DNA from 4 places in the Mycobacterium shunyiense genome. Region 3 is predicted to be linked to each of the others. Evidence: riboswitches for the same ligand, from Rfam matches in the RefSeq annotation. Region 3 holds a riboswitch; each other region holds the start of a gene.
What was found. Region 3 has a riboswitch for cobalamin ahead of metE (5-methyltetrahydropteroyltriglutamate--homocysteine S-methyltransferase). Riboswitches for the same ligand answer to the same signal wherever they lie in the genome.
Positions count from the first base shown of each region.

Region 1: linked by a shared signal. The riboswitch ahead of AC4ELS_RS06795 (ABC transporter substrate-binding protein) and the one ahead of metE (5-methyltetrahydropteroyltriglutamate--homocysteine S-methyltransferase) in region 3 are both predicted to bind cobalamin.
Region 2: linked by a shared signal. The riboswitch ahead of AC4ELS_RS21985 (PPE family protein) and the one ahead of metE (5-methyltetrahydropteroyltriglutamate--homocysteine S-methyltransferase) in region 3 are both predicted to bind cobalamin.
Region 4: linked by a shared signal. The riboswitch ahead of AC4ELS_RS21965 (ABC transporter substrate-binding protein) and the one ahead of metE (5-methyltetrahydropteroyltriglutamate--homocysteine S-methyltransferase) in region 3 are both predicted to bind cobalamin.

Region 1 covers NZ_JBZDPT010000007.1:69,277-74,396, forward strand. Annotated here, with positions in the region: gene AC4ELS_RS06790 (FecCD family ABC transporter permease) at 1-614, opposite strand, end outside; gene AC4ELS_RS06795 (ABC transporter substrate-binding protein) at 611-1,582, opposite strand; cobalamin riboswitch at 1,623-1,748, opposite strand; gene rpsR (30S ribosomal protein S18) at 1,760-2,023, opposite strand; gene rpsN (30S ribosomal protein S14) at 2,023-2,328, opposite strand; gene rpmG (50S ribosomal protein L33) at 2,328-2,492, opposite strand; gene rpmB (50S ribosomal protein L28) at 2,492-2,728, opposite strand; gene mrf (ribosome hibernation factor-recruiting GTPase MRF) at 2,801-3,979, shown strand; gene AC4ELS_RS06825 (type B 50S ribosomal protein L31) at 3,976-4,230, shown strand; gene AC4ELS_RS06830 (MBL fold metallo-hydrolase) at 4,247-5,120, shown strand, end outside.
Region 2 covers NZ_JBZDPT010000040.1:137,624-142,743, forward strand. Annotated here, with positions in the region: gene AC4ELS_RS21975 (ATP-binding cassette domain-containing protein) at 1-479, shown strand, start outside; gene AC4ELS_RS21980 (DUF7676 family protein) at 476-1,054, shown strand; gene AC4ELS_RS21985 (PPE family protein) at 1,062-2,834, opposite strand; cobalamin riboswitch at 2,869-3,052, opposite strand; gene AC4ELS_RS21990 (flotillin family protein) at 3,351-4,871, opposite strand; gene AC4ELS_RS21995 (NfeD family membrane protein) at 4,945-5,120, opposite strand, start outside.
Region 3 covers NZ_JBZDPT010000047.1:604,379-609,498, reverse strand. Annotated here, with positions in the region: gene AC4ELS_RS30030 (MspA family porin) at 1-117, opposite strand, end outside; gene AC4ELS_RS30025 (MspA family porin) at 209-910, opposite strand; gene AC4ELS_RS30020 (Rv2240c family protein) at 1,361-1,924, shown strand; gene AC4ELS_RS30015 (sensor domain-containing protein) at 2,038-2,712, shown strand; cobalamin riboswitch at 2,770-2,986, shown strand; gene metE (5-methyltetrahydropteroyltriglutamate--homocysteine S-methyltransferase) at 3,116-5,120, shown strand, end outside.
Region 4 covers NZ_JBZDPT010000040.1:132,068-137,187, reverse strand. Annotated here, with positions in the region: gene AC4ELS_RS21975 (ATP-binding cassette domain-containing protein) at 1-831, opposite strand, end outside; gene AC4ELS_RS21970 (FecCD family ABC transporter permease) at 828-1,868, opposite strand; gene AC4ELS_RS21965 (ABC transporter substrate-binding protein) at 1,865-3,067, opposite strand; cobalamin riboswitch at 3,105-3,291, opposite strand; gene AC4ELS_RS21960 (NAD(P)/FAD-dependent oxidoreductase) at 3,438-5,120, shown strand, end outside.

The sequences.
Region 1 (5,120 bases), on a different contig from region 3:
GGCACCCAGACCATGCGCCAGGTGGTCCCGCCCAGGCCGCCGAGCATCCACCGCACCGCCGACTGTGTCTTGTGCGGATCGTCAGAAGTCACGATCATCAGGCTGGCCAGCGCGGACAGCACTTCGGCCACCGCCACGCCGGCCAAAACCAACCGCACGGTCGTCATCCGCCCACCCGAACGAGCCAGGGCGTACACCGCAACGAGTGCGAGGAAGGCCCCGAGGAAGGCCGCCAGTGGCAAGGTCAGCGCCTGCAGCGCGCCCGCACCGAACACGAGCATTGCGACGGCGCCGACCGATGCTCCCGAGGAGACACCCAGCAGCATCGGATCGGCAAGCGGGTTGCGCACCACGGCCTGCAACGCCATCCCGCACGCCGCCAGGCCGGCACCGACCACCGCCCCCAGCACGACGCGCGGCAGCCGGGCGTCGAGCACGATGGATTCCCGGACCGCAGGCCAACTCTGCTCGACGAGGCCCGGATGCACGGAGTGCAACACGATGGCCCACACCTGCCCCGGCGGGATCGAGACCGAACCGACGGCGACCCCGGCGGTCATCGTCGTCAGCAGCAGCCCCGCCAACCCGGCGAGGACCAGCCGGTAGGGAATCACGCAAACCGGTCCGGGTGCAGCTGTCGCGCCAGCGACTCCACCGCCCGGCCCACCCGCACGCCGACGACCACCGATGACAGCGGAAGCACGGCGAACCTCTGCTGCTCGACAGCCGGAACATGCTGCAGCAGAGGATGCTCGGTGAGGAATCGCTTCTTGTCCTCGACCGGCCGATCACCGTAGTCGTAGATCACGATGACCTCGGGTGCGCGTTCGGCGAACTGCTCGAACGACACGTCAGCCCAAACCTTGGGCACATCGGCGAACACGTTGGCTCCGCCGGCCTCTTCGATCATCAGGTTGCCGATGCCTTTGCCGCCCGAGGTGAACACCGTCGCCTCGCCACTGTCATAGACAGCGACGCGTATCGGCTGGGTCCCGCGTAGTTTCGCCTCGGACTGCGCCAACTCGCCGTGGAGCTTCTCGAGCTGCTGCTCGGCGCGGTCGGGGACACCGAAAATGTCTCCGATAGTCCGGATTTCGTCGTCCACGGCCGACATCGTCACGGGCTCGTCCCGGCAATCCTCGATGTTGAGGTAGGTGTGGACCCCGGCATCGGTCAGCCGCTGCCGACCGCGGCCCTCCTTCTCGTCGAACGCGCTGTCCCAGCCGCCGTAGACGAAATCGGGTTCGGTGGCCAGCAACGACTCGTAGGACGGGTACTCCTTGGCCAGTACCGGAATACTGTCGTAGGCGGCCTGGTACTCGGGCAGGATCCGATCGTCGAGATAGGACGTGCCGGCCATGGAATTCTCCAGGCCCAGCGCCAACAGCACCTCGATCGCGTGCTGGTTGAGCGCGACTGCGCGAGTAGGCGGACGCTCATAGGTCGAGCTGACGCCGCAATTGTCCACGGTCACCGGGAATCCCGGTGGGGCGCCGCCTGCGGTGTCGGGCGCCGCGGTCGAGGCGCACCCCGATACCAGTAGCACCGATGCCAGTCCGGCGGTCAGCCAACGAGCAGCCATGGGCGTACCCATCCTCTCCGGGGAGATCCGCCCCAGTGCGTGCGAGGTGGCGACTGCGGTGTGTATCTGGCTCTCGACGACCAGCAAGAACTGGTCGATCGATCACAGTGGCGGGACCGCGCCGGATTCACACCGGCTTCCACGATCCGCAGTCGCCCTATCGCCGTCGATGGTAGGTCAGGCCGGCCCGACGACTGGCAGCAGCGCCATCTCCCTGGCGTTCTTGATCGCCGTGGCGACCTGGCGCTGTTGCTGCGGGGTGAGCCCGGTGATGCGCCGGGACCGGATCTTGCCCCGCTCGCTGATGAACGTGCGCAGCAGGTGGACGTCCTTGTAGTCGACCTCGGTCACCCCGAGGGCCTTCAGCTGATTGCGCCTCGGCTTCTTGAGATCGGTGGCCGGGGGTCGCTTCTTGTTGTGCTTCCGGGAATTCGCCGCCATCACCAACTCGACTTCCGTACGCCGGGCAGTTCACCGCGGTGCGCCAGTTCGCGCACCCGGACCCGCGACAGGCCGAACTTGCGCAGATGCCCACGTGGTCGCCCGTCGACCGCGTCCCGGTTGCGCAATCGGACCGGGCTGGAATCGCGCGGCAACCGTTGCAGCGCCGACACCGCCGCGGCCTTCTGCTCACGCGTGCTCTCCGGATTGCGGATGGCCTCTTTGAGCTCGGCCCGCCGTTCGGCGTAGCGCTCCACGAGCTTCCGGCGCTGCTCGTTCTTGACGATCTTGGATCGCTTGGCCATCAGCGCTCCTCACGGAATTCGACGTGGCGGCGGATGACCGGGTCGTACTTGCGCAGCACGATCCGGTCCGGGTCGTTGCGGCGGTTCTTGCGGGTGACGTAGGTGTACCCGGTCCCCGCGGTCGACTTCAGCTTCACGATCGGCCGAATATCGGTGCTGGCCATCAGATCTTCTCCCCTGCGCTACGCAACCGGGCCACCACGGCCTCGATGCCGTCGCGGTCGATCACCTTGATTCCCTTGGCGCTGACGCGAAGTCGGATCCTGCGCCCTTCGGTCGGCAGGTAGTACGTCTTGGTCTGGATATTGGGGTTCCAGCGGCGGCGACTGCGCTTGTGCGAGTGCGACACCGTGTTGCCGAACCCGGGCGAGCGCCCGGTGACTTGGCAGTGGGCAGACATCGGTCTCCTTCGGATGGGGTAGCCTCACGATAATGATAATCGTTTTCAACAACAACTGTGTCGGGAGGTACGGTGCGAACCCCTGTGGTGCTGATCGCCGGTCAAGGTGACAGCGACGGCGTAGCAGAAGAACTGGGCCGCAGGCCGGGAACCGTGCTCGTGCGCCACACCTTTGACGGCCATGTGGTGCTGCGGACCGTGTCCGACGGCAGCGGCACATCCGAACTCGCCCTCGAGCTCGCCCACGGTTGCGTGTCCTGCACAGTCCGCGACGACCTGCTGATCCTGTTACGGCGCCTGCACCGGCGTGGCGACGTGGAGCGCATCGTCGTGCAGTTGATGCCCTGGCTGGAGGCCGAGCCCGTGTGCTGGGCCATCAACACCATCCGGGTCCACGTCGGGCCCGGCTACATCGACGGACCCGCCTCTCGCGACGTCACCATCGGCGCGGTGATCGCGTGCCTGGACGCCACGGTGTGGCTGCAGCAGTCCATCGGCGACGAGGAACTGCCCGACGGACGCACCGTCGCCCAGGTGGTCGTCGGCCAGGCCGAGTTCGCCGACATGCTGGTGCTCGACGAGCCCGAGGCCACCACCCTGTCGGTGCTCCGCCGGCTCGCGCCCCGCGCCCGCATCACCGTGGGCCCCGACCAGGTGGAGCTCGGCCTGGCTCATCTGGAGCCGAACAGCCCCCGCGGGCGCACCCCGACACCGCACGATCCGCTTCTGGCCGGTGAACCACCGCTGGAACCCGACGACGAGGTCATCATCGTCGAATTCGCCGCCCGCCGACCGTTTCACCCGATGCGCCTGCACGACGCTGTCGACCTCCTGCTCGAGGGCGTGGTGCGCACCCGCGGCCGGGCTTGGCTCGCCAATCGGCCGGCCGACGTCATGTGGATCGAATCCGCAGGCGGTGGAATGCACTTCAGCAACGCCGGAAAATGGCTCGCGGCAATGGATTCCACCGAGCTGGCCTACACCGACCCGGAACGCCTGGCGATGGCCGCCATCGACTGGCACCACCAGTTCGGTGACCGCCACATTTCGCTGACCGTCCTGGCCTGCGGCGCGCGGCCCGGCGACGTCATCGAGGCGCTGCACGGTGCGCTGCTCACCGACGACGAGTTGGCGCGACCCGAGGAATGGGCCGATTACCCCGACCCGTTCGGGGACTGGCACGAAGAACCCTGTCAGCCCGGAATCGACGAACCCGCAGCATCCGTCCACACAGAAGGGGAATCCCAATGAAGGCCGACATCCACCCCGACTACCACCCCGTGGTGTTCCAGGACGCCGCCACCGGCAGCCAGTTCCTGACCCGGTCGACGGCCACCAGTGAACGCACGATCGAGTGGCCCACCCCGGGCGGCGTCCGGACCTACCCGCTGATCGTCGTCGACGTCACCAGCGATTCGCACCCGTTCTGGACCGGCTCGGCCCGGCACATCGACTCGGCCGGGCAGGTGGAGAAGTTCCGGCGGCGTTACGGACACGTCTAGCCCATAGGGTGGGGCCATGCGGCTGAAGCCCGGCAGGCCCCACCTGGCCCCCTATGCACGGTATTTCGACGCACCGTCGGCCACCCCGCAATCCCCGGTCACCGTCACCTGGGCGGGGGTCAGCACGCTCCTCGTGGACGACGGCACGTCGGCAGTACTGACCGACGGCTTCTTCTCGCGGCCCACACTGCCGCGCGTGGTCCTGCGCAAGCTGGCGCCGTCACTGCCCCGCATCGACGGCAGCCTGGCCCGCCTCGGCGTCGACAGGCTCGAAGCGGTGCTGCCGGTACACAGCCACTTCGACCACGCCATGGACTCGGCCGTCGTCGCCGAGCGGACCGGAGCCAGGTTGGTGGGCGGCAGCTCCACCGCCCAGGTCGGCGTCGGGGGCGGCCTGGACCCCGATCGGATCGTGACCGTCACGCCGGGCGAAGCCGTCACCCTCGGCTCGTATGTCGTGACGCTCTTCGAGTCCGAACACTGCCCACCGGACCGATTCCCCGGCATCATCACCGAACCGGTCGTCCCGCCGGTCAAGGTCGCGGCCTACAAGTGCGGAGAAGCCTGGTCCACCCTGGTGCACCATCGGCCCAGCGACCGCCGGCTGCTGATCGTCGGCAGCGCGGGGGCGGTGCCTGGCGCCCTGGCGGGGCAACGCGCCGAAGTGGTCTACCTCGGGATCGGCCAGCTGGGGCTGCAGTCCGAACAGTATTTCGAGACCTACTGGGCCGAAACCGTGCGCGCGGTCGGGGCGCGGCGGGTGGTGCTGATCCACTGGGACGATTTCTTCCGCCCGCTGCACGAGCCGCTGCGCGCGCTGCCGTACGGGGGCGACGACCTCGATGTGTCGATGCGGGTGCTGACCCGGCTCGCCGAACAGGACGGAGTGC
Region 2 (5,120 bases), on a different contig from region 3:
AACACGGCCTGCTGGTGGACCTGCATCGTGATCAGCTCTGGTTCAGCGAATCCGGCGGCTCGGTGCGCTTGCACCTGCGCCATCCCATCGCCTGGCGGGCAGCCGATTCCGAACCCCTGCTGGCCGACATGATCCTGCGTGACCACCTGGTACCGCTGGTCGACGCGGTCCGACGGCTCGGCCCGATATCGCAGCGGCTGCTGCTCGGCAATGCCGCCTCCGCGCTTCTGGGTGCCGCCCGTGCGTTGAGCCGGCATCACGGCGGCGAACTCGCGGCCGAGCCGGGCTGGATTCTCGCACGCGGCCTGTTCGACGACGAACGGCTGAGCGGCACAATATCTTTCAATGGATCGAGCACCGATTATCGGCGCACCAGTTGCTGCCTGTTCTATCGCACGCCCGACGCCGGGTTGTGCGGTGATTGCACGCTGACCCACAAACCCGAGACCGATTCACGTTTGGAGAAGGGATCCACATGACTGACACCACCGCTGAGATCGTCGCCGATCCGCCGATCGTCGACACCGAAGACCGTGGCCGCGAACAGGTGTGGCCGTTGCCCACCGATCAGGACAGCCTGCTGGATTTGCTGCACCTGTGCTTCGACGAGTACTGGGACGAGATCTGGTTCGGGATCATCATGCAGGGTGCCGCCTGGGAAGTGGCCGCGCCCAACGCACCACGCAAGATCGCGATGCTCGACGGTTATGCCACCATCGATTTCGGTCGCTGGCACTTCCACCTGTGCATCGGAAAGCACCGCGCCAGCGGCCGCGAGCTGGGCCAGATCCGCCGCTGCAGCCGCGCCGAGCTGTACCGCTCGATCGGCAAGGAAGGCAACCCGATGTCGTGGGGGGTGCGGCTCTACAACGGGCGCGACGAGCAGATGATGACGGTGATGCTGCCCAACCCGTTCCTCACCAATGTCCAGCAGATCCGTGACGAGCCAGAGTGGGGCCAGCTGGAACTGTGGGACAAGCTGCGCGAGAAATACCTCGGCCTGGGCCCGGATCAGTTGGACCGCAGCGGGAATCAGATCCGCTGCGGGGGCTGATCGCCGCTCAGCTGTTGTCCCGGTCGGCCGGCCAGGTGTTCGGAAGCAGCGGACTGACAGCGCCACCGCCGAACTCATCCTCGGTCAGCGCGGCGAACCCGGCCGGTGACGCGGTGCCCTCCCGTGGGGCGGAACCGGCGAAGCCGAGCCTTCCGGCGCCGCGGCCCGAGGGCATGGCCACCGGATCGGGCACCAGGTCCTGATCCAGGTACATGTACTTGTGTCCGCGCCCGTGCATCCCGACTTTCTCCCGGCGTCGGCGATGACGCGGTGCCGCAGCATCTTCCTCAGGCTCGGCCACATCAGCTTCGTCGGCGGCCGGCTTGGAGGCCGCCTTCTTGCGGGTTCTGCTCCCCGCCGCGCGACGGGCACCCATGTCCAAGCCGCCGACCATGTACCCGTAGGCGGGCATGGACACCGACGGCGGACCAGCCGGCGTCGGCGGCGGGGCAGGCGGCGGTGCGGGGGCTGGGGTAGCTGTCGGCGTCGGTGTCGGCGCGGGTGCGGGGGCTGGCGCAGGGGCCGGTGCAGAAGGTGACGGCTGAGCCATTGCCAGGCCGGCTGACGGCGCGGGCGGAGGTGGCGGCGCTACCACGGCCTCCGTCGTGGCATGGTGCGCCAGCGCCCCGACCCCCAGGCCGCCGACCACTCCGACCGGGGCCAGCGCGGTCGTGGCGGCCAGCGCCGGCAGCAACGCGGGGAGCAACGCCGTCTGGGTGATCGTGTAGTTGAGCAACTGGATGGTGTTGCCGATCGTGGACCCGATGATCTCCACCATCACCAGTGGGATGACCACACCCAGGGCCTGGGGATTGAAAAGCGCGGTGTACAGGACCGCGATCAGGTCGTCGATGATCACCTTGCTGGTGAACACGATGTAGGACACCGGGTCCAGTGGCACCGAGAAGATATAGGCCAGGGTGGCGGGGTTGAGATAGCTCAACGGGTTGCCGGTCCAACCCAGCCACGACCCCGGCACCCCGATTGGTGGCAGCAGATTCGATCCGTTCTGCAGCCCGGCGAAGAAATCGGCCAGCGGATCCGGGATACCGGTGTAGCCGATCTTGTTGAAGAACTCCTGCAGCTCGACGTAGAGCGGATACTGGCTGCTGTCGGGATAAGGCGCTTGGGGGACAAAGCCTTCGAGCCAATTGGCGAAGTCGGTGAACCACTGCGGGGCCTCCGGCGCGGTTTCCGGGGCCGAGTCCGCACTGTCCAGCGTCTTGAGCATCGCGGGCTCTACCTTGAGCATCGGGGGCGCCGCCTCGAGCTGTGGCACCGAGGTCACCGAGGCGTCCGCCGTCGCCTCGTAGGTGGTCATCACCGCGGCGGCCTGTGCCCACATCCGCGCATAGTTGGCCTCGTTCAGCGCTATCGGAATGGTGTTGACACCAAAGAAATTCGTGCCCACCAGCACCGCGTGTGCGGCGTGGTTGGCGGCCAGCTCAGCCATGGTCGGCATGGCCGCCAGGGCGCTGGCATAGGCCCCGGCGGCGGTCTGCAGCGCGGCGGCCGTCGACGTGGCCTGGGCTCCGGCGCGTCGTAGCCACGCCAGATAGGGGCCGTTGGCGGCCACGTACGCCTCCGCGGATGGGCCCATCCAGATCTCGGACTGGACTGCGCCCAGTACTGCGGTCAGCTCGTCGGCGATGGAGTTGTAGTCCGCCGCCAACGTGGACCACGCTGCGGCGGAGGCCAGCAATGAGCCGGCGCCGGGGCCGGCGGACAACAAGGACGAATGGACCTCAGGCGGCGACGCCGCCCAGACCGGGGCAGGCAAGGGGACCAGCTCTCTTCGGGGTACACCGCCCCGCGTCGAAGGATGCGACGATGTGAGTGTCCTGACTCTCGGATCAACGCTCGCCTCGCCTTCCAGCTCCGTTGAGAGCCGTGGCTGTTGAGGGTCGCTCCCCGATCACAGTGGCGGGACCGTGCCGGATTTACACCGGCTTCCTGCACCATCGTTGCCGTACCGGGGCATTGTCGCATGTCACTGGAAGACGCAATAGCTGACGCGCGCGTCGCCCGATCGCCCAACCGATCTGCCTTTGGAACGTTGTTGCGGGAGTTGACCTTCGGCCATGCCCGCCAACTTGAGTCGGTCATTAGGTGAACACCTGAGGCAACCGTGCCGACCAGCACACCCCGGTGGCGGGGACGTCACGGTGCGCCACGACGACCTGTACGCGGGCGCGCGCCCGACCGGCCGGTGGGCATCGGGCCCGAACCCGCCTGACTCAGCGTCCCGGTAGCCGAAGTCGGTTCGCTTCCTCGACGCTGAATCAGTCCTGCGCGATCAGTCCTGCGCGTCGGCCTTGTCAGCATTCCGGTTGAGCATGGCCGCCACGTCGATGCCCGAGGCCTTGAGCGACTCCAGGATGTTGGCCACCGCGAGCGGGCTGATGCCGAGCAGGCTCCCGACCGCGCCCTGGGTGTCGCCAGACCCGCCGATGATCGACAGCCGGTCGATCTCGGCCAGCGGTGCGGCCGCCGCCTCGGTCGCCTTGACCACCGAGGCGAGCACGTCGGGAAGCATCAGCAGGCGCGCGGCCTCGGCCGTGTAGCCGTTGAGCGCCGCGGCGATCTCCTTCTTACCGTTGGCCTCGGCCAGCAGTTTGGCCTCGATACCGGCGGCCTCGGCCTGTTGCTCGACCCGCAGGGCGTCGGCCAGTTCCTTCTTACCGGCGGCCTCGGCGACGAGCTTGGCCTGCAGGCTGTCGGCCTCGGCTTGCTTCTCCACCCGAAGGGCGTCGGCGGCCGCCTTGCGGGCGTCGGCCTCGGCCTGACCCTTGCGCCGCTCGGTCTCGGCTGCGGCCTCGGCGGCCAGGATCGTGGACTGGCGCTGGCCTTCGGCGATCGCGATGTCGGCCTGTCGCTTTGCCTCGGCAGGTGCGATCACGTCGGCCTGCAGGGCAGCCTGGGCCTGTTCGGCGCGGCGCTGCTCCACCTCGATGCGGGCCTGCACCCGGGCCGCCTCGGCCTGCTCCGTGGCAATGCCGACGTCCTTCTGGGCGCGGGCGTTGGCCAGCGGTCCGGCCTGGTCGGCCTGGGCGTTCTCGGCCTCGGTCTGCGCGCGCAGCCGGGCCAGCTCGACGTCGCGCTTCTGGTTGGCGGTGGCGATCGCGGTGTCGGCCTCGGCCTGCGCGATGGACCCCTCCTGGCGGGCCTTGGCCGACTGGATCTGGGCGTCGCGCTCGGCCTCGGCGGTGCCGACCGTGGCGTCCCGCTTGACCTCGGCGATGCGGCGCTGGCCGAGCGACTTCAGGTAGTCGTTGGCATCGGAGATGCCGGCGATCTTGAGGACGTCGACCTCCATGCCGATCCGGGCCAGGTCACCGCCGGCCTCCTCGACCACGCTGCGGGCCAGGCTGTCGCGGTTGGAGTTGAGGTCCTCGACGGTCATGGTCGCGGTGATGCCGCGCAGGCTGCCGGCCAGGATCTCGTTGATCTGACGCTGCAACTCGTTGAGGTCGGAGGTCAGGAAGCGTTGCACCGCGGTCTGTACGGCCTCGTCGGCCGAGCCGATGCGCACCAGCCCGACGGCTTCGACGTTGACCGGCACACCGTTGTTGGACAGCGCGTTCTGCAGGTTGATGCTGACGTTGAACGGTTCCAGGCTCATGATGTCCACCCGCTCGATGCCGGGCATCCGGAACCGGGCACCGCCGCGGACCACCTTGGGGGTGCCGCGTCCGGTGAACACGGCCACCTCGTTGGGCGGCACCTTGATGTAGTTCTTGACGTAGATCAACGGCAGCACCACCAGGATGAGGATCGCGGCGATGGCGGCGAGGACGACGATGAGCAGCAGGGACACTGTGGTGCCTTTCTCGGTGGGGCAGCGCTCGGGTGCAGCTCAGGTTTCTGGAACTGCTCAGGTTGCTGGAAGCTCAGGTTTCTGGAACTGCGACGATGTGGACGAAATCCGGATCGATGTCCGCGATGTAGACGCGCGTCGCCTTGGGCAGGGCGTCGGCCTCGTCGCTCTTGGCGCGGGAGAACACCCGGTTGCCGTCGGCGTCGACGAAGGAGATCTCGCCCCAGCCGCCCGGCGGGACTTCGAGGG
Region 3 (5,120 bases):
ATCGACGGGTGCGGCGGGATCCGGCGGTGGTGGCGGCGGGTCGGCTGACGCGAGGGGCGCCAACGCAACCGGGGCCAACATACAGACAGCGGCCAATGTGGCGAAACGATTCAACATGCGGGAACTTGTGCCTCTCATGGGGTTCGAATCCGAGGTATCGGCGTCGTGATCGGGGCGAAAGATGGTCGGTGCCGTCGCGGGGCCGCGGTCAGACGGCCTTGGTGACGCCGAGGTAGGTGACGACGTCGTCGGTGTTGTCGGTGGAGCTGGTCAGCGTCGCGTAAGTGCGGATGAACGACTGACCGGCGCACTGATCGAACTTGATGCGCACGCCCGTGATCGTCACGCGAGTGCCCGTGCCCTTGAACGACTTCTTGTCGATCGGAACGATGGTCACGGTGCCGGGCTTGAGGTAGACCTTGCCCTGCAGGCTGACACCGGTACCGAGGCTGGCATCGCCGGCCGAACCGGTGAACGGGATCTTGATGCCTGGGGTGAAGCTGATGCCCGGGTTGATTTCCGTTTCGTCAGTGATGATGCCGCAACCGATCTGGGCGCCGGCTTCGAGCGTGCCGCCGGTCAGTTTGGTCTTGCCCCCGCCCGATACCTTTCCGTTGAAGGTGCCGCCGACGAGGTACTCACGTGACGACACCGCGGTGGTCAGTGGTGCGACCGGCAGCAGGGTTTCGTTGGATCCGGCGACCGTCACGTGCCAGCCGTCGGGGGTGTCGAGGACTCCGGGGGGCGAGGACGGCACTGCGCCCGTGTCCGGTGGGGGCGGGGCGGGCGCCGCCGCTGCGGCGGGCACCGCGGGGTCCGGCGGCGGCGGGGGATCTGCATATGCAAGGGGCGCAATCGCTACAGGGGCCAACATGCAGACTGCAGCCAGGGGGGCAAAACGACTCAACATGCGTGAACTTGCGCCTCTCGTGGTTTTGGGCCCTGCGTTATGCGACGCGCCGTGGTCGTCAAAAATCAAAGGGCCCAAGGAATCTGTCGCGACGAATCATGAACCGGTCGCGTTTCGGTTTGGTGAACAACGTCCCAACAGTTGCCACCTCATTTCCGTCGAGCTGGAATCGCCGAACCTGTGAGATTGCTGGGAAATAGCGTGTGCTGCAGCGCATTACATATATGAGGCATCGGCGGGTGCGGCCGGCGCACAATGGACGACCGTTAGGGGGAACGGGTTGGCCTGCAGTTCACCTTTTGGACATGTGGACCCTCGACGGTGAGGTGCATCCGGGGGGACGGCAGATGCGTCGATGAGGCGCGGACGTCAACTGTGGCGCCTTGGCGTCGAACTGCTATCCGACTGACGGAGGAATCGTTGAGGTCGTCTCAGGTGTACGAGCGAGGCGTGGCATCGTTGCTCATTGCCTTCAGCATTGGGTTTGGTTCCGCGCCCGCCGCGTTCGCGGAACCCGGCGATGAGGCGGGCGCACCGGGGCCGGGGGCGCCCGCGGTGCCCGAGTTGCCGCCGGTGACGGCGGGTGCGCCGGTTGCAGGTCCGGTGCCGGTGCCGGTCGCGAGTACGGATGACCCTGGCGTGCCTGCGGTTACGGCTTGCTCGACGTTCGCCAACGCGCTCGATTCGGCATCAACCTTCTACGGCGATTTCGCCGATTCGATCGAAGGTGTGGAGCGGCCCGACTACGGGGATCCGACCATCAGTACGACGAACACCAGTGGCCGGACGGCGCTGCGTGAAGCCGCCGCGTCGGCGATGAATGCCGCAGGCACACCGGGACTCTCGCCCGACATTGCCAACCCGATGCGCTCATGGTCTTTCGGTGCCACCAAGCTGCTGCTGAAGATGGGGCTGCGGACCGGCGGTCAATCGCTCAACGACACGGCGACCCAGCTCAACAACGATGCCAACAACGCGCAGATGGCCTGTGCCGCCGCGGGCACACACGCCTGACGAAGCGCCAATCACGTTGGAATGATCGGGTAATCGCGGCTCGGGCCGGCACCTGCGATCTTTGAACATTCACCCACCTGCGCGGTGCACCGTGCCTCCAGTAAAGGATTACCGTGATCCGGCTTGTGATCTCGTTGGTTGCGCTCGTGCTGATGGCCACCAGTTGTTCCGGCAACAGCGACACAGTCCCGGGGCCGCCGAAGGACGTGCCCAAGTCGGCACTCGAGGGTCTGCTGCTCAGCACCGAAGAGGTCAACACGCTGATGGGGGCCGACGGGATGACAGCGCACCCACCGGTCACGGAGATGAGCGACCATCGCAACCTGCTGCCCAACCTGAACTGCCTGGGCGCCTGGCAGGTAAACGAGTCCGCCATCTACGGGGATCACTGGGCCGCGATGCGCCAGGTGCTGCTGCGGGCACCGGACAATGACAACTGGGAGAACCTTCTGGTGCAGTCGGTGGTGATCTTTCCGTCTGCGCAGGACGCCGACGACTTCCTTGCTCAGTCGGCGGAACGCTGGTCCAAGTGCACCGACCACAAGGTGAACATCACGCTCAACGGTGAACCGCTGCCCAAGTGGAAGAGCGGCACGCTCACCAGAACCGAAGACGAACTCACCCTGCCGTTCACCCGCGTCGACGGTGACCAGACCCGCGACTGCCAGCGCGCGCTGGCCGCCGCCGCGAACCTCGTCATGGACATCCAAGCGTGCAAGCCGGCGGGATCCTCAGTGACCCAGGCAGCCGACGTGGTGGACAAGATCAAGGCCGCGATGCCTCGATGAGGAGTGCTGACCACGGGGTAGTCTGAGCCACGCAGCTGGTTTGTCGGCGCCGGGACGTTTACGGTGCCGACATCGAGCGTCGCAGGCTGATCGAGATGCGACGTGAGAGGGAACCCGGTGAGAATCCGGGACTGTCCCGCAGCGGTATGCAGGAACGACCGCCGTCATCAGCACTGGCCCGCAGAAATCTGCGGCTGGGAAGCGACGGCCAGTAGGAGCACGGTCCACGTGCGTGCCTGTGAGTCCGAAGACCTGCCAGCCGTACCGGGCGCGCCGCGTCCGGTGGTTCATCGCCTCGCGGAATGGGCAGTGGCCGAAAGCGGTTCACTCGTGGCGGGTGGCTGCGTTCGGCTCGGTGTCTCCTAGCGGTGGCCATCCTCTTCGTACGTTGAAGGACCTCGTCATGAGCACAACCGCAACACCGTTTTCCGCCACCATTCTGGGGTCACCCCGAATCGGGCCCAATCGTGAACTCAAGCGTGCCGTCGAGAAGTACTGGGCCGGGCGGATCGATCGCGCCGAACTGGAGTCCGTCGCCGCTACTTTGCGCCGCGACACCTGGAAGGCGCTGGTCGCGGCCGGGCTGGATTCGGTCCCGGTCAACGATTTCTCCTATTACGACCAGGTGCTCGACACAGCGGTCCTGGTCGGTGCCCTGCCGTCCCGGGTCGACGGCATCGCCGATGACCTCGACCGCTACTTCGCCGCGGCTCGCGGGAACGACGACATCGCGCCGCTGGAGATGACCAAGTGGTTCGACACCAACTACCACTACATCGTGCCCGAGATCGGGCCGGGCACCACCTTCGCGCTCAACCCGGCGAAGATACTCGGTGAGCTGGAAGAGGCGGCAGCCCAAGGTGTTCCGGCTCGCCCGGTGGTGGTCGGCCCGATCACGTTCCTGGCCCTGTCCAAGGCGGTCGAGGGCGCCGACGCTCCCACGGCCAGGCTGGACGAGCTCGTCGGTGTGTACGCCGAACTGCTCGCGGTGCTCGCGGACAAGGGCGTCACGTGGGTACAGATCGACGAACCCGTCCTGGTGACCGACATCCTCGACAATGCTGCCGAGCTGGCTGAGCGCACATACACCCGGCTGGCTGAGCTGGCGAAGCGGCCGGCGATCTTCGTCGCGACCTACTTCGGTGCACTCACCGACGCATTGCCCGCTCTGGCGCGGACGCCGGTCGAAGCGATTGGCATCGATTTGGTGGCCGGATCTGCCTCGGCGCTGTCAGCGGTTCCCGAGCTTGCGGGCAAGCTGCTGGTGGCGGGCGTGGTCGACGGGCGCAACATCTGGCGTACCAATCTTGAAAGCGCGCTGCACACCCTGACGGCACTCCCCGGAAATGCCAATGCAGTTGCAGTTTCGACGTCATGCTCGACTCTGCATGTGCCGTACACGCTCGACCCGGAAGACGGTCTCGATGGCGCGCTGCGCAGCTGGTTGGCGTTCGGCGCCGAGAAGGTCTTCGAGGTGGCGACTCTGGCGGTAGCGCTGCGCGACGGCGAAGAGAAGGTGGCCGCCGAGATCGAGTCGTCCAACGCGGCGGCCGCGTCGAGAGCCGGCGATCCCCGGCTTCACAACGACAGCGTGCGGGCTCGGCTGGAGTCCGTCCTGGCGGGCGGCATCAGCCGCGGTGCCGCCACCGAACGTCGCAGGGCGCAGGATGAGCGGCTCAGCCTGCCGTCGCTGCCGACCACCACAATCGGCTCGTTCCCGCAGACCGTTGACATCCGCAAGGCGCGGGCGGCGCTGGTGGCCGGCGAGATCGACGAGGCCGAGTACCGCAACCGGATGCAGGCGGAGATTGAATCGGTGATCCGGCTGCAGGAGCAGCTTGGGTTGGACGTGCTCGTGCACGGTGAACCCGAACGCAACGACATGGTGCAGTATTTCGCCGAGCAGCTCGACGGCTTCTTCGCCACCAAGAACGGGTGGGTCCAGTCGTATGGCAGCCGTTGTGTGCGTCCGCCGGTGTTGTTCGGTGACGTCACTCGTCAGCAGCCGATGACGGTTGACTGGGCTACGTACGCGCAGTCGCTCACCGACAAGCCGGTCAAGGGCATGCTCACCGGGCCGGTGACCATCTTGGCTTGGTCTTTCGTCCGCGATGACCAGCCGTTGGCCGACACCGCTTTTCAGGTCGCCCTGGCAATCCGGGACGAGACGGTGGACCTGCAGTCGGCAGGTATCGCGATCATCCAGGTCGACGAGCCCGCGCTACGCGAACTGCTGCCGCTACGCACCAAGGACAAGGAGGCCTATCTGAGTTGGGCGGTCGACGCGTTCCGGCTGTCCACCTCCGGGGTTGCCGACTCCACGCAGATCCACACCCACCTGTGCTATTCGGAGTTCGGTGAGGTGATTGGGGCCATCGCCGACCTGGATGCCGATGTGACGTCGATCG
Region 4 (5,120 bases), on a different contig from region 3:
ACGCAAGGGTTCAGCGGCTTCGATGCGAGCGGTGCGATGGTCGCCGTCGTCGACGATGGTGAACATGCCGCTGGCCGGGTCGAAGTGCAGCGTGTCGTTGCCGAACATCGCCGAGATGCGCCCGGACACCATGAGCTCCTCGCCGATGGTGTCGGTGAGGGTGCCCGACCGATCCATCAGCCACACCCGGTCGGCGACCCGCAATGCCAGTTCCAGGTCGTGGGTGCTCAGCACCACCGCCAGCTGCTGGTCACGGGCCAGCTTGCGCAGCAGTCCGAACAGCGCGGCCCGCGCGGACACATCCAGGAATGCGGTCGGCTCGTCGAGGATCAGCAGGCCGGGTTGTTGGGCCAGCGCACGCGCGGTCAGCACCCGCTGGCACTCGCCGTCGGACAGTTCCGCGGCCGACCGCGACGCCAGGTGCCCGGCGCCGGTGGCTGCCAGTGCCCAGTCCACGATCTCCTCGTCGGCGCGACCCAGCCGGGCGGCCAGGCCCAGGTGCGGAATTCGGCCCAGCCCCACCAGTTCCCGCGCCGACAGCAAGCCCGGGTCGATCCGTTCGGTGAGGACCACGCCGACCTGTCGGGCCAGTTCGTCACGAGGCAGCTTGGTCAGGTCGGTCCCGTCGAGCAGCACCTGGCCCCCGAGCGCCGGCTGCAGCCCGGCCAGGGTCCGGATCAGGGTGGATTTGCCGGCGCCGTTGGGGCCGATCAGCACGGTGAGCTCGCCGCGGCGGGCCTGCGCATCAAGTCCGGTGGCCACGGTGCTGACCTGGCGGCGGTGGCGGTATCCGATGCTCAGGCCGGCCAATTCGACTGCAGGATTGGTCATGCCAGCATCCCCGAGCCTCGCCGGGCCCGCAGCAGCACGGTGATCACCACCGGCGCCCCGACCAGCGCCGTGACCGCGTTGACCGGAATCACCAGATCGCTGCCCGGCACCTGGCTGACGATCCCGCAGGCCAGGGCGGCCACGGCACCCAGCAACGTCACCGCGGGTACCACCACGCGGTGGTCGGAGGTCCCGAGGGCGATGCGCGCCAGGTGTGGGACCACCAGGCCGAGGAACGCTATCGGTCCGCAGAATGCCGTCGTCACGCCCGCCAGCACCGATGCCGACCCGACCGTGACCATCCGGGCTCGCCGGACGTTGATACCCATGGTCACCGCGTAGCTCTCACCGAGCAGCAGCGCGTTGAGCGGCCGGATCGTCAGAGCAGCGGTGGCCAGCCCGCCGCCGATCAGAGGGAGTAACAGTCGCAGGTCGCCCCAGCCGGTTCCGGCGAAACTGCCCAGTCCCCACAGCAGAAATTGCTGCACCCGTTGCGGGTCGGAATAGACCATCGCAAGGCTCACCAGTGCGGTGCTGGCTGCGCCCAGCATCACCCCGATCAGCAGCAGGGTGGCCGGCGAGCGCGTCCAGCGCGATAGCGCCAGCACCAGCGTCAGCATCGCGGCGGCACCCACCGCGGCCGCGACCACCGACCCGGCGCGGCCGACCCCGGCCATCCCGGCGCTGAACCCGGCGCCGGCGCTGCCGCCGACCAGCACGACCAGCGCCACGCCGAGGCTGGCACCGGAACTGACCCCCAGGATGTAGGGATCGGCGAGGGTGTTGCGGAACAGTGTCTGCAGTTGTAGCCCGGCGACTCCGAGCGCGGCCCCGGCGGCCAGCGCGGTGAGCACCCGGGGTAGTCGCATGTTCGCCACGATCACCTGCCAGCGCGGGTCGGAAGCCTCGGCGCCGAGCAGTACCCGCACGGTGTCGGCGAGCGGCACGCGGACCGGGCCGAGCGCCAGGCTCAGCAGGACCAGCACAACGACCGCGACGACCAGGCCCGTCAGAACCAGCGGAGTCCGGGCCCTCACCGAGGGACCTGGCGGTAGAACGCGAAGTCGTGGCCGGGTGCCAGCTCGGGATGCAGGATGGCCACCAGGTCGCCGAGCAGAAGATCCGGCCGCGCCGTTCCGCGCTCCCAGTAGGTGTTGCGGCCGTTCTGGTCGACGGCCTTCGTGGCCGACCACACCTGACCATCGCGGACGGCAGCGAGCTCGCCGTAGCGGCTGTCTTGGGATGCCGCGTCGCTCACGGTTTTCCAATTATCGGTGACCAGCCACAGTGGTGCGTTCCCGGCGCGGGCGTAGACCGATTCGAAGTTCAGCTGCCGGTTCTGCGCGCCGGTGTCGCTGAGCCAGGGGTAGGTCCCGCCGGCGTCGGCGACCAGCCGGCCCGGGTAGCTGGCGCCGGTGGGCATCGACCAGTTGCCCGAATACATGGCGCCCACCAGGACATCGACCGATCTGGCCGCGGCGGCCCGGGCGCTCAGCGCGTGGTAGCCATCACGGATCTGGCGGTAGGTCTGCTCGGCCTGGCGTTCGGTACTGGTCAGTGCCGCAAACATTTTGATCCATTCGGCGCGGCCCAGCGGGGTGGGCTCGAGCCATTCGGCGTCGGCGACCACCGGGATTCCGGTCTCACGCAACTTCGGATAACCGGGGTCGTCCACGCCCTCGGTGACCAGCACATCGGGGCCGGCCTGCAGCACCGACTCGATGTTGAGCTGCCCGCCCGGGGCGTAGCCGACGATCGCGCCGGCATCGATGCGGCTACGGATCTGCGGATCGGCAACCTCGGGAGGACTGGATACCCCGGTCACCACATCGGCCTGACCGAGTTCGGTGATCATCGCCAGATGGGTGGTGGAACCCGAATACACAGTGCGTACCGGGACGGTGATTTGCTGGGCGTGTGCGAGTTCGCCGGTCAGCTCGGGGGCCGGGGCGCCGCAGCGCACCAGCACATACGACACCGGCTGTCCGCCGAGGTAGGGGCGCTGCACGGTCAGGATCTGGTAGCTGCGGTGGTATTCGAGGCGGAAGTTGGTGGCCTCGGACAGGGTCGATTTGTCCGGGAAGTAGTCGGCGGCCGGATCGAAGCCGGTGATGCAACCGGGACGCGCGCCGTCGGTGACGGTGGCGTGCTCGGCCGAGCAACCGGCCGCCGAGGCGACCGCAATGGTGACCAGCGCCGTCATCAGCGCACGTGCCACCCACAACGCACGGGGCATGGGCGTGCATCAGCTTCCTCGGGGTACACCGCCCCGGATCGCAGGACGCGATGACGTGAGTCTCCTGGCTTTCGGATCACCGTTCGCCTCGCCTTCCAGCCCCTTTGAGAGCCGTGGCCGATGAGGGTCACTCCCCGATGACAGTGGCGGGACCGCGCCGGATTCGCACCGGCTTCCTCACTGTCGTCATCGCCTTACCGGCGACATTCTTACATGCCGTGCCGGCGCAGGCCTTTGACTCATTGGCCGACGCCCACAGTGTTGCCTCGCGTAGTTGGCTCGCGCCGTTGCCTCGCGTCGTCGCCTCGCGTAGCCACAGGCCACCGAGGCGGCCGACGCGCCGCTGCGGCGGGGCGCATAATTAGCAGCGATGACCGGCCCCGCCTCCCAGCCCCGTAAACCCGTAATCCTGACCGTCGACGACGATCCCGCGGTGTCCCGCGCAGTTGCCCGGGACCTACGCCGTCACTACGGCGAGCGGTACCGGATCGTGCGCGCCGAATCCGGCCCGGACGCCCTGGAGACCCTCAACGAACTGAAGCTGCGTGGCGACACCGTCGCGGTGTTCGTCGCCGACTACCGGATGCCGCAGATGAGCGGCATCGAATTCCTCGAATCCGCGATGGACCTCTACCCGATGGCCCGGCGTGTGCTGTTGACGGCATATGCCGACACCACCGCCGCGATCGACGCCATCAACGTCGTCGACCTCGACCACTACCTGCTCAAGCCGTGGGATCCGCCCGAGGAGAAGCTGTACCCGGTGATCGACGGCCTGCTGGAGCAGTGGCACACCGTCGGCGACCGGGCCATCCCGCACACCAAGGTGATCGGCCACCAGTGGAGTTCGCGGTCCTGGGAGGTGCGCCAGTTCCTGGCCCGCAACCAGCACACCTTCCGTGCGTTCACCACCGACGAGCCGATGGGTCGCCAGCTCCTGGAAGCCGCGGGGCTCGACGGCCTGCAACTTCCCGTGGTGATCACCGAGGGCGGCGAGACGCTGGTCGAACCGAGTGACGGTGAGCTCGCCGACATGCTGGGTCTGTCGACCACCCCATCACTGACCATGTATGACCTCGCGGTGATCGGCGGTGGCCCGGCAGGCCTTGCTGCCGCGGTGTACGGCGCCTCCGAGGGCCTGCGGACGGTGCTGATCGAGGGCACCACCACCGGTGGGCAGGCCGGCCGCAGTTCGCGGATCGAGAACTATCTGGGCTTCCCGACGGGGGTGTCAGGAGCCGAACTGGCCACCTCGGCCCGCCGACAGGCCGAGCGCTTCGGCGCCGAGGTGATCACCACCCGCGAAGCCGTCGCACTCGACATCGCGGGCGCGGCCCGCACCATCACCTTCGCCGACGGGGAGACCATCGGCGCCCGCGCAGTCATCCTGGCCACCGGCGTCGAGTACCGCCAGCTCCCGGTGCCGGGCTGTTGGACCGATCCCGACAACCCGAACAACTACGTCGGCCGCGGGGTCTACTACGGAGCCTCGGTGTCCGACGCCTCCGAGTGCAAGGGAGAGGACGTCTACATCGTCGGCGGCGCCAACTCCGCCGGGCAAGCCGCGATGTTCATGTCGCGCGAGGCCAAGTCGGTCACGCTGCTGGTGCGCGGACCGTCGCTGGAAGCGTCGATGTCGTTCTACCTGATCCAGCAGATCGAGCAGACGCCGAACATCCACGTCCGCACCTGCACCGAGGTGGTCGGCGCCATCGGTGAGGACGATCATCTGGTGGGACTCGAGCTGGTGAACAGGCAGACCGGCGAGCACGAGGAGGTGCCTGCAACGCGCCTGTGCTGCTTCATCGGCGCGACCCCGCGCACCGACTGGCTCGACGGCGTGGTGGCCCGCGACGACCACGGGTTCATCCTGGCCGGCCCCGACCTGCGCGACGTGTGCGGCTGGGGGCTGGAACGTCCGCCACATCACCTGGAAACAAGTGTGCCCGGTGTGTTTGTTGCAGGAGATGTGCGTGCCGAGTCCGCCAAGCGGGTGGCCGCCGCCGTCGGCGAAGGGTCGATGGCGGTCATGTTGGTGCACCGCTACCTGGCA